DNA from 3 places in the Amycolatopsis sp. CA-211722 genome. Region 3 is predicted to be linked to each of the others. Evidence: predicted binding sites of a transcription regulator. Region 3 holds the regulator's gene; each other region holds the start of a gene.

Region 1 (3,270 bases), 870 kb from region 3:
CGGCAGTTCCAGTTCGGCGCCGCGCGAACGCAGGTACGACAACGCGATCTGCACCGACTCCTTCATCACGTCACCCAGCTGGCCGGTCAGGGACAGCCCGGTCGAGCCGGACTCCGGATCCGCCAGCGACGCCTCGATGTAGAGGACGTCACCGCCGGCGCCGGTCACCGCCAGCCCCGTCGCCACGCCAGGGGTCGACGTGCGCTGCGTCGACGCGGGCAGCGAAGACTCCGGCAGGTGCCGCGGACGGCCGAGGTAGGTCTCGAGCCCGTCGGCGTCGATCGTCAGCGGTAGCTCGACCTCGTCCAGCGCGACCTTGGTCGCCACCTTCCGCAGGACCTTCGCGATGGTCCGGTTCGCGTTGCGCACCCCGGCTTCCCGCGTGTACTCGGCGGCGATGCGGCTGAACGCGCCGTCGGTCAGCGTGACGTCGTCCTTGCCGAGCCCGGCGCGCTCCAGCTCGCGGGGGAGCAGGTGGTCGCGGGCGATGGTGACCTTCTCGTGCTCGGTGTAGCCGTCGAGAGTGACCAGCTCCATCCGGTCCAGCAGCGGGCCGGGGATGGTCTCGAGCGCGTTCGCCGTCGCCAGGAACACGACGTCGGACAGGTCCAGTTCGACCTCGAGGTAGTGGTCACGGAAGGTGTGGTTCTGCTCCGGGTCCAGCACCTCCAGCAGCGCGGCCGTCGGGTCGCCCCGGTAGTCGGCGCCGACCTTGTCGATCTCGTCGAGCAGCACGACCGGGTTCATCGAGCCCGCTTCCTTGATGGCGCGGACGATCCGGCCGGGCAGCGCGCCGACGTAGGTGCGGCGGTGACCGCGGATCTCGGCCTCGTCGCGGATGCCGCCGAGCGCGACGCGGACGAACTTGCGGCCCATCGCCCTCGCCACGGACTCGCCGAGCGACGTCTTGCCGACCCCGGGAGGACCGGCGAGCGCCAGCACCGCGCCCGAACGCCGTCCGCCGACCGGGCCGAGCCCGGACTCCGCGCGACGTTTGCGCACGGCCAGGTACTCGATGATGCGTTCCTTCACGTCGTCGAGACCGGCGTGGTCGGCGTCCAGGATGTCGCGCGCGGCGGCGATGTCGTGGACGTCGGTGGTGCGCTCGTTCCACGGCAGTTCCAGCACGGTGTCCAGCCACGTGCGGATCCAGCCGCCCTCCGGGGACTGGTCCGAGGTCCGCTCCAGTTTGTCCACTTCGGACAGTGCGGCCTTCTTGACCGCGTCCGGCAGCTCGGCGGCCTCGACGCGGGCGCGGTAGTCGTCGTCGTTGGCGGTGCCGTCGAGCTCGCCCAGCTCCTTGCGGATCGCTTCGAGCTGGCGGCGCAGCAGGAACTCCTTCTGCTGCTTCTCCATGCCCTCCTGGACGTCCTTGCGGATGGTGTCGGTGACCTCGAGTTCGGCCAGCTGCTCGCGGCTCCATTCGAGGGCCTTCTCCAGCCGCGTGGCGACGTCGAGCGTGGTCAGCAGCTCAAGCTTCTGTTCGGTCTTGAGGTAGGACGAGTTGCCCGCCAGGTCGGCGACCGCGGACGGGTCTTCGACCTCCTGGACGGCGTCGATCATCTGCCAGCCGCCGCGCTGCTGGAGGATCGCGATGACGACGGACTTGTACTCGGACGCGAGCTTCGCGGCGTTGTCGTCGGTGGTCTCGGTGGCGACCTCGGCGTGCACCCAGCGGGCGGCGCCGGGACCGTCGGCGATGCGGCCGACGACGGCGCGGCGGGTGCCGCGCAGAAGCACCGCGGTCTTGCCGCCGGGCACGCGCCCGATGCGCTCGACGGTCGCGATGGTGCCGAGTTCGGCGTACTCGCCGTGGACGCGGGGGACGATCAGCACTTCGGCCTTGGTGGCGGCGCTGGACCGGATCCCCGGGAAGGAAGCCTGGGCAGGCGTGTTGGCCTGGGCGGACTCCACCGCGGCGCGCGTCTCCGTGTCGGCGAGGTCGAGCGGGACGATCATGCCCGGCAGCACGACGTCGTCATCGAGCGGGAGGACGGGCAGGAGGCGGTTGTCGGTCATCTGTGCACTCCTCGGTTAGTTGAGTCTGTCTAGCTCAACTCTCCGATCGACCCGTTTGTTTCCTTTCCGCGTTCGCCGTCAGCGATCACCCACCCCTCCGACCTCTGCCCAGAACGCTTCACACTTAGCCCGCTAAAGGCGACGCGCACCGGGGAAAGGTCGGATGTCAGGGGTGGACGGCGACCCCGCACCAGGCGAACGGGCGGGCACCTTCCTCGTCTCGCCGCAGCTCACGCACGGGCCGCCAGTCGGGCAGGTTGACGACGCCGGGCTCCAGCAGCGGCCAGTCCCCGAAGAGCGGCTCGATCTCTTCGCGGTCCCGCATCCACACCGGGTTGCTCGTCTTCCGGTACTGCTCGACCATCCAGTGCAGCCCGTCGGCGTCCTCGCCCGTCTGGCCGCCGAAGCTCATATGCGACAGCCCCAGCCAGCTGCCCGGCGCGAGCGCGTTCCGGTACGTCGCGACCAGCGCGGGCGGATCGTCGTGCGGGCCGGCGAAATGCAGGACGGCCATCATCATCAGGCAGACCGGCTGGTCGAAATCGATCAGCCGCAGCGTCTCCGGATGCCGCAGGACGTCCTTCGGCCGTCGCATGTCCGCATGGACGATCCCCGCCCAGCCGGTCGCCTCATGGCGTTCGAGGATCAGCTCCGCGTGCGCCACCGCCACCGGCTCGTAGTCGACGTACACGACCTTCGCCGTGTCACCCGGCTCCAGTTCCTCCTGGACGATCTCGTGCACGTTCCCGGCTGTCGGGACACCGGAGCCCAGATCGATGAACTGCCGGATCCCGGCCGCCAGGGCCGCGCGCACGACCCGGTTCATGAACTCGCGGTTGTGCCGCGCGCCCGGTTTGACCCAGCGCCACTGCTTTTCCAGCGCGCGGGCGAACTCGCGGTCGACCGCCCAGTTGTGGGTCCCGCCGAGGAACCAGTCGTAGATCCTCGCCGCGGACGGCTTCTCGGTGTCGACCCCGGTCGGCGCCACCGGGGCCGCGTCCTCGTCCTTCTTCACGGAACGAGCCTATCGGGATCAGGGGACCGCCGGTCGCCGTTGCCAGTACGTCCAGAGCGGCCGGTAACCCTGCGCGTACCAGAACGGCGTCGAGCGCGGATTGGCCAGCGCGTGGTGCAGCAGCACGGCTTCGGTGCCGCATTCGTCGAAGACCTGGTGCGCGTGCGCGGCGAGCGCCGTCCCCACTCCGCTCGATCGCGCCGGTTCGGCCACCGCCAGCGACGACAGGTAGCCGA
Region 2 (3,270 bases), 4.4 Mb from region 3:
CCTTGCCCGTCTCGACCACCAGGGGACCGTGGCGGCGCCTGTTCGCGGCCTGCGCCGTCTGTGCCGCCGCCGGAACGCTCGCCGCCTGTTCGGGCGAAGCTCCGCCACCGCCAGTCACTTCGATGTCGGTCTCACCGCCCTCACTGTCGTCGAGCGCCTCCCCCGTGTCGGTGCCGCCGATCCCGTCGCAGACCGCGCCGAGCCAGTCCGCCGCGCCGGCACCCACCTCCCAGCCGAAACCCGCTGAACCGGTACAGGGTTCCTGCGGCACGGTGACCGCGGCGAGCGGACTGACCCTCCAGGTGCTCAACGGCCCCGGGGTCTCGTGCGCGGACGCGACCGGGATCGTCGGCTCGTTCCACAAGAGGATCGCCGGACGCCAGTCCGCGGGCTCGGACGAACCGGTCAGCGAGACCGTGGACGGCTGGCTGTGCGTCTCCGGCGCACCCGCCGCCCAGGGCGGCACCAGTTGCAGCAAGGGCGATCAGAACGTGTTCGCCGCCGTCGTCCCCGTGGAATGAACCCCATGAACCGTCAAGAAGGGCCCATGAAGAGCCTCGCCGTCCTGCCCGCCGCGTTCGCCGTCGTCCTGCTGAGCGGATGCGGCGCCGACCCCGCTCCCGCCGCCGCGCCGGCACCCTCCCCCGTACCCACGGCCGACCAGGTCCTCGCCGGCAAGCCCTGCGGCGAGGTCGCCGGGTTCCAGGGCGCGAAGAACACGGTCGTCGTCCGGGGAAAGGCGGACTGCGCCGAGGCGAAACAGGTGCTCACGGACTACTTCGCGAAGCTGACCCCGGCCGAAGCGGCGTCACCGCAGGGGCCGGGCCCCGTGGTGGTCGGCGCCTGGACGTGCGGGAGCGGACCGAACGATCCGGTGACGAGCTGCTCGACCGAAGACGAACGGCAGATCGACGCCACCCGGAGCTGAGCACGACCGGCGGCGTCACTTCCCGCGACGCCGCCGGGTCTGGTCCTTCCGGTACAGGACACCGAGTCCGATCAGCATGCCCAGCAGCACCAGGCCGCACAGCGCGACCATCCACAGGCTCAAGACCCGATTGGTCCTCGACGGGTAGGCGAACCCGTCACCGGCGAAGATCCTGTCGCCCTCCGCGATCCTTTCGCCGTCGACCTTCCCCTGTCCGGTGCGCCCGTCGTCGAACCGCCACCCGGCCTCGCAATAGGGAAACCGGCCGCTCATCGGCGGCCCATCCTCGACGCATCCCGATACAGCGGTGACCGTGACGTCCTCGCCGGTGTTCAGTTCACGCACGCGGTCACCGAGGGCTCCCCCGGTCACCCACAACAGGAAAACGAGAGGGATCCCGCCTAGCAGCATCCGCAAGAGAATCCTGGAAGTCCCCGGTTCAGCTGACAAGAAAGCCCCTTCTTCTCGGCCGCTTCAGGCTATTCGCCGATGCGACGGAGCAGCACGGGATTTGTACCCACCCCCTTGCCATCCGAAGTAAGAGTCGTCTAGACTCAAACTATGCTCACCAGGGAAGACGCCATGAAGGCGGTCGAGGACGCGGCCGACCCGGCCGCATTGTTCGCCCGCCATCACTACCGCGAACTGGCGGCCGTGCTCCACCCCGACCGCAACCCCGGCGACGCGCGGGTCCACCGGGCGGCGGCCATCCTCAACCGCCTCCACGACGAGTGGAAGCGGGCCCGACGGCAGACGGTCACCACGGCGACCGCGGCCTACACCCTCGTCGCACCGCACGCGGTGGGCAGTGTCGCCACGACCTACCGGACCACCGGCCCGCATCTGGTCAAAATCGTCCGGGATCCGGCGCTCAACCCGCTGATCCACGCCGAATGGGAGGCGTTGCGCGTCCTGGACGGCTTCACCGAGCGGCACCGGTGGCTGCGCCCCTACTACCCGCGATTGCTCGACACGTCGGGCGCCGTGGCCAGGGGCGATCGAGCGTTCAGCGTCCTCGATCCGCTCATCGACGGCTTCCTCACCCTCGCCGAGGTCAAGAAGGCCTACCCCGGTGGGCTCGACGGCCGCGACTACGCCTGGATGCACCGTCGCCTCCTGCGTGCCGTGGCAGGCGCGCATCGGGCGGGAGTGGTCCATGGCCATCTCACCGCGGACAACGTGCTCGTCCATCCGGACCAGCACGGCATCGTCGTCGTCGGGTGGTCCTTCGCCGTCGAGGACGGCGTGCTCCCGCTGGCGGCGGACAAATCCGTCCACTATCCACCGGAAGTCCACAAAGGACTGCCGATGACCGCGGCCACCGACGTCCACATGCTCCACCGCTTGATGCTGGAACTCCTGGCAACGGGCGAAACCCGTCAGCGCGAGTTCGCGGCGTGGTGCACCCAGGACGTCCCGGCACAACGACCCGACGCCACCGATCTGCTCGACGAGTACGACCAGCTGCTCGCCGAGCTCTACGGCCCCCGCACCTTCCGACCGTTCACCATCCCCGAGACAGGAGCCTGACCATGGGACACGGACACTGGGACGACAACGCCTACGCCGCCGCGAAGACCTTCCGGAAGGCCAAGGGCGAGGACGATTTCGGCTACACCGCCGATCTGCGTTCCAAGCCCGCGAAAGACTGGAAGGTCGCGCCGGCGCTCGACCCGCTGAACGCCGTGCGGGAATGCCGGGATTCGGCCGACCACACCGATTCGACGCCGATCGCGGTGCTGTTCGACGTCACCGGTTCGATGCGCCGGGTGCCGCGGATCATGCAGGGCAAGCTCGGCAAGCTGCACGGCCTGCTGAAGCGCCGCGGCTATCTGGCCGACCCGCAGGTCCTGTTCGGCGCGATCGGCGACGCCGACAGCGACCGGGTCCCGTTGCAGGTCGGCCAGTTCGAATCGGACAACCGGATGGACGAGCAGCTGCGCACGATCTTCCTCGAAGGCGGAGGCGGCGGGCAGAAGAGCGAGTCCTACGAACTGGCCGCGTACTTCATGGCGCGCCACGTCGTGACCGACGCGTGGCAGAACCGCGGCCGCAAGGGCTATCTGTTCATCATCGGTGACGAGCTGAACAAGCCCGCGCTGGAGGCCCGGCACATCCGCCGGGTGATCGGGGACGACGTGCGGGAGGACATCGACCCGGCCTCGGTGTACCGCGAGCTCGCCCGCAAGTGGCACGTCTACTTCGTGCTGCCGAACCAGTCCTCGTACTACAACGACCCGCAGATCGGCGAGCACTGGAGCGATCTGCTCGGCCAGAACTTCCTGAAGCTGGACGACCCGGGCGCGGTGTGCGAACTGATCGCGGCCACCATCGGGCTGGAA
Region 3 (3,270 bases):
ATTGTGGACGACTCCGTGTCGGTGGCCACCGGTCTGGAGAAGGAGCTGGCGGAACGCACCGCCGACCTCCAGCGTCTCCAGGCCGAGTACGCCAACTACCGCAAGCGTGTCGACCGCGACCGCGAGCAGGTCGTCGTCGGTGCGAAGGCGTCGGTCGTCAACGATCTGCTCCCGCTGCTCGACGACCTCGAGCGCGCGGAGCAGCACGGCGATCTGACCGGTGCCTTCAAGGCGGTCGGCGAGAAGCTGGTCGGGAGCCTGCAGCGGTCGGGCCTCGAGTCGTTCGGCGCCGAGGGCGAGCCCTTCGACCCGAGCGTCCACGAGGCGGTCCAGCACAGCACGTCGCCGGACGTCAGCGAGCCGACGGTCACCATGGTGATGCGCCGTGGCTACCGCTTCGGCGAGCGCGTGCTGCGCCCGGCGATGGTCGGGGTCACCGACCACGAGCCCGGCGCCGCCCCGGTGGACCCGCCCGTCGGCGGCGAGCTGCCGCTCGAGGGCGAACTTTTCGATGAGAACAACCGCTGATCGGCGATACGGCGTGAAAGGAGGAGACGTTCGGTGAGTGCACGGGAATGGATCGGTAAGGACTTCTACCGTGAGCTGGGCGTCTCCTCCGACGCCACCGCGGACGAGATCAAGAAGGCCTACCGCAAGCTGGCCAAGGAGAACCACCCCGACGCCAACGCGGGCAACGCGGAGGCCGAGAAGAAGTTCAAGGCGGTCTCCGAGGCGTACGGCGTTCTTTCCGACACGGCCAAGCGCAAGGAGTACGACGAGGCTCGCCGCCTCTTCGGCTCCGGCGGTCCCGGTGGCTTCGGCTTCCCGGGCGGCGGTGCCGGCGGCGGCGGTTTCGACGTCGGCGACATCTTCGGCCAGGCGGGGCAGCAGCAGGGCGGCTTCGGCGGCCTCGGCGACATCCTCGGTGGGCTGTTCGGCCGTCGTGGCGCCGCTGCCGGTGCCACGGCGAACCGGCCGCAACGCGGCTCGGACGTGGAGACCGACGTCCGGATCGACTTCGCCGAGGCGGTCAAGGGCGCGACCCTGCCGCTGCGGCTGTCGAGCCCGGCGACCTGTTCCACCTGCGGCGGAAACGGTGCGAAGCCGGGGACCTCCCCGAGGACGTGCGCGACCTGCCAGGGCAGCGGGCTGGTCAGCCGGAGCCAGGGCGCGTTCGCGTTCTCGGAGCCGTGCCGCGACTGCCGCGGCCGCGGCACGATCATCGACGACCCCTGCCCGGAATGCGCGGGCGAGGGCATCAGCACCCGCACCCGCACGCTGACCGTGCGGATCCCGCCGGGCGTCGCCGACGACCAGCGGATCCGGCTGGCGGGCCAGGGCGAACCGGGTCGTGGCGGCGCGCAGCCGGGCGATCTGTACGTCCGCGTGCACGTCGCCCCGCACGCGGTGTTCGGGCGCAAGGACCTCGACCTGACGATCACCGTGCCGGTGTCCTTCGCGGAACTGGCCCTCGGCGGCACGATCACCGTGCCGACGCTCGAGGGCAAGGTCTCGCTGAAGGTGCCGCAAGGCACGGCGAGCGGTCGCGTGCTTCGCGTGCGCGGCAAGGGGATCGCGAAACGTGACGGCTCGCAGGGCGATCTGCTGGTCACCCTGCAGGCGGCCATCCCGGCCAAATTGGACGACAAGGCCCGTGAAGCGCTGGAGGCCTACGCGGAGGCCATGGCCGGCCACGATCCGCGACCGGAGATCACCGAACTTCTCGAAGGCAGGTGAGCACGATGTTCGGCGGGCTGCCGCACGGTGCGGACGAGGACACCCCGGTGTTCGTCATTTCGGTGGCGGCGCAGCTTTCCGGCCTGCACGCGCAGACCCTGCGGTCCTACGACCGCCAGGGTCTCGTGTCGCCGGGCCGGACCTCCGGCGGCGGACGGCGTTACTCGATGCGGGACATCGCGTTGCTGCGCGAAGTGCAGCGGCTGTCCCAAGAGGACGGCGTCAACCTCGCCGGCATCAAGCGGATCATCGAGCTGGAGAACCAGGTCGACGCGCTCCGCGCGCGTATCGCCGAGCTGACCGAGGAGCTCACCGCGGCGTACGTCGCCGCCGAACAGACGGCCGCGGCCGTGCACGCCTCCTACCGCAAGGATCTCGTTCCCCTGCGGCAGCAGACCGCGCTCGTGGTCTGGAAGCCCAAAAAACGCAATTAGTCCTCTAAATGCGCCGGGCGCCCGCCCACGCGAGTACGTGAAGGCCCCCGTCATTGCGCTAGACGCAATGACGGGGGCCTTCACGTACTTGACGCGAGGATGACCCGCGGTGCTCCATGCCGCGAAAGCCACTTTCGGGACATCAGACGTCGCGAAAGTGGCTTTCGCGACACGACGACCAGCCCCGCATTCAGAGGACCAAATGCGTCACTGGCCGGGCACCAAGGTCCGGATCTGCTGGACCTCGCCGGTGCGCGAGTCCATGATCCGCTGGGCCAGCGCCTTCGCTTCGGGGTTCTTGCCGTCCTTCAGCTCGGTCCTCGCCAGCGCGACCCCGTTGTGCTGGTGCGCGACGAAGATGTCCGCGAAGTCGAGGCTGAACTCCGCACCATCCTTTTTGGACAGTGCTTCGAGGAGTCCCTTGTCGGTGAGCCCGTCGCCACCGTGGTGGTGATGCGCGTGCGGGTCCGCCGAACCCGTCTCGGGTTTGCCCCAGGCCTTCAGCCAGTTCCGCATGTCGGTGGTCTCGGTCTGCTGTGTCGCCTCGATGGCGGCCGCGAGATTCGTCAGCTCCTGCTTCTGCGCCTGCTTGGTCTTCACCAGCTTGACGATCTCCACGCCCTGGTCGTTGTGGGCGATCATCATCTGCAGGAACATCACGTCGGCGTCGTTGTACTGCGCGGACGCCGACGCCGATTGGGGGACCGGGGAGATCGGGGCGCCGGCGTTGGTCGGTGAGCCGTCGCCGGCCCCGCAGCCCGCGAGGGCCACGAGACCGGCGACGAGAACGAGGGCCAGCTTCACTGGCGCGTCCACAGCGCGGGGGTGTTCGGCGGCTCCCAGCCTTGGATCGCCGTATGCGCCATCTGGCACCGGTAGGTGGCGCCGCCGTAGGTCACCGTGCTGCCGACCGTGTAGGACGCCCCGGCCGCCCACGTTCCGCCGGCGGGCGGGTTGGTGGTGCTGGTCGGCGGGTTCGACGTCGTGGGCGGGTTGGTCGTGGTGGGCGGGTTGCCGCCACCGCCGATCTGCAGGTCGATGCAGCTGTAGAAGGCCATCGGCGTGTCCGCGATGTTCCAGATGGCGAGCACCTTCTGGC

The links. The regulator HspR, encoded in region 3, represses chaperone genes until heat shock. The targets are predictions, from matches to a motif close to ANNTTGAGTNNNNNNNACTCAANNT.
Region 1: lon (endopeptidase La) is a predicted target of HspR. The motif match lies at 2,036-2,060, and genes of this name have one in related genera.
Region 2: ACOCEP_RS30305 (adenylate cyclase) is a predicted target of HspR. The motif match lies at 1,465-1,489, and genes of this name have one in related genera.

Annotation. Positions count from the first base shown of each region.
Region 1 covers NZ_CP184752.1:2,911,575-2,914,844, forward strand. The annotation lists gene lon (endopeptidase La) at 1-2,019, opposite strand, end outside; gene ACOCEP_RS14340 (SAM-dependent methyltransferase) at 2,186-3,034, opposite strand; gene ACOCEP_RS14345 (GNAT family N-acetyltransferase) at 3,053-3,270, opposite strand, start outside.
Region 2 covers NZ_CP184752.1:6,431,816-6,435,085, reverse strand. The annotation lists gene ACOCEP_RS30325 (hypothetical protein) at 1-226, opposite strand, end outside; gene ACOCEP_RS30320 (hypothetical protein) at 273-521, shown strand; gene ACOCEP_RS30315 (hypothetical protein) at 548-928, shown strand; gene ACOCEP_RS30310 (hypothetical protein) at 944-1,300, opposite strand; gene ACOCEP_RS30305 (adenylate cyclase) at 1,490-2,458, shown strand; gene ACOCEP_RS30300 (hypothetical protein) at 2,461-3,270, shown strand, end outside.
Region 3 covers NZ_CP184752.1:2,036,973-2,040,242, reverse strand. The annotation lists gene grpE (nucleotide exchange factor GrpE) at 1-528, shown strand, start outside; gene dnaJ (molecular chaperone DnaJ) at 562-1,737, shown strand; gene ACOCEP_RS10050 (heat shock protein transcriptional repressor HspR) at 1,743-2,171, shown strand; gene ACOCEP_RS10045 (DUF305 domain-containing protein) at 2,379-2,975, opposite strand; gene ACOCEP_RS10040 (lytic polysaccharide monooxygenase) at 2,972-3,270, opposite strand, start outside.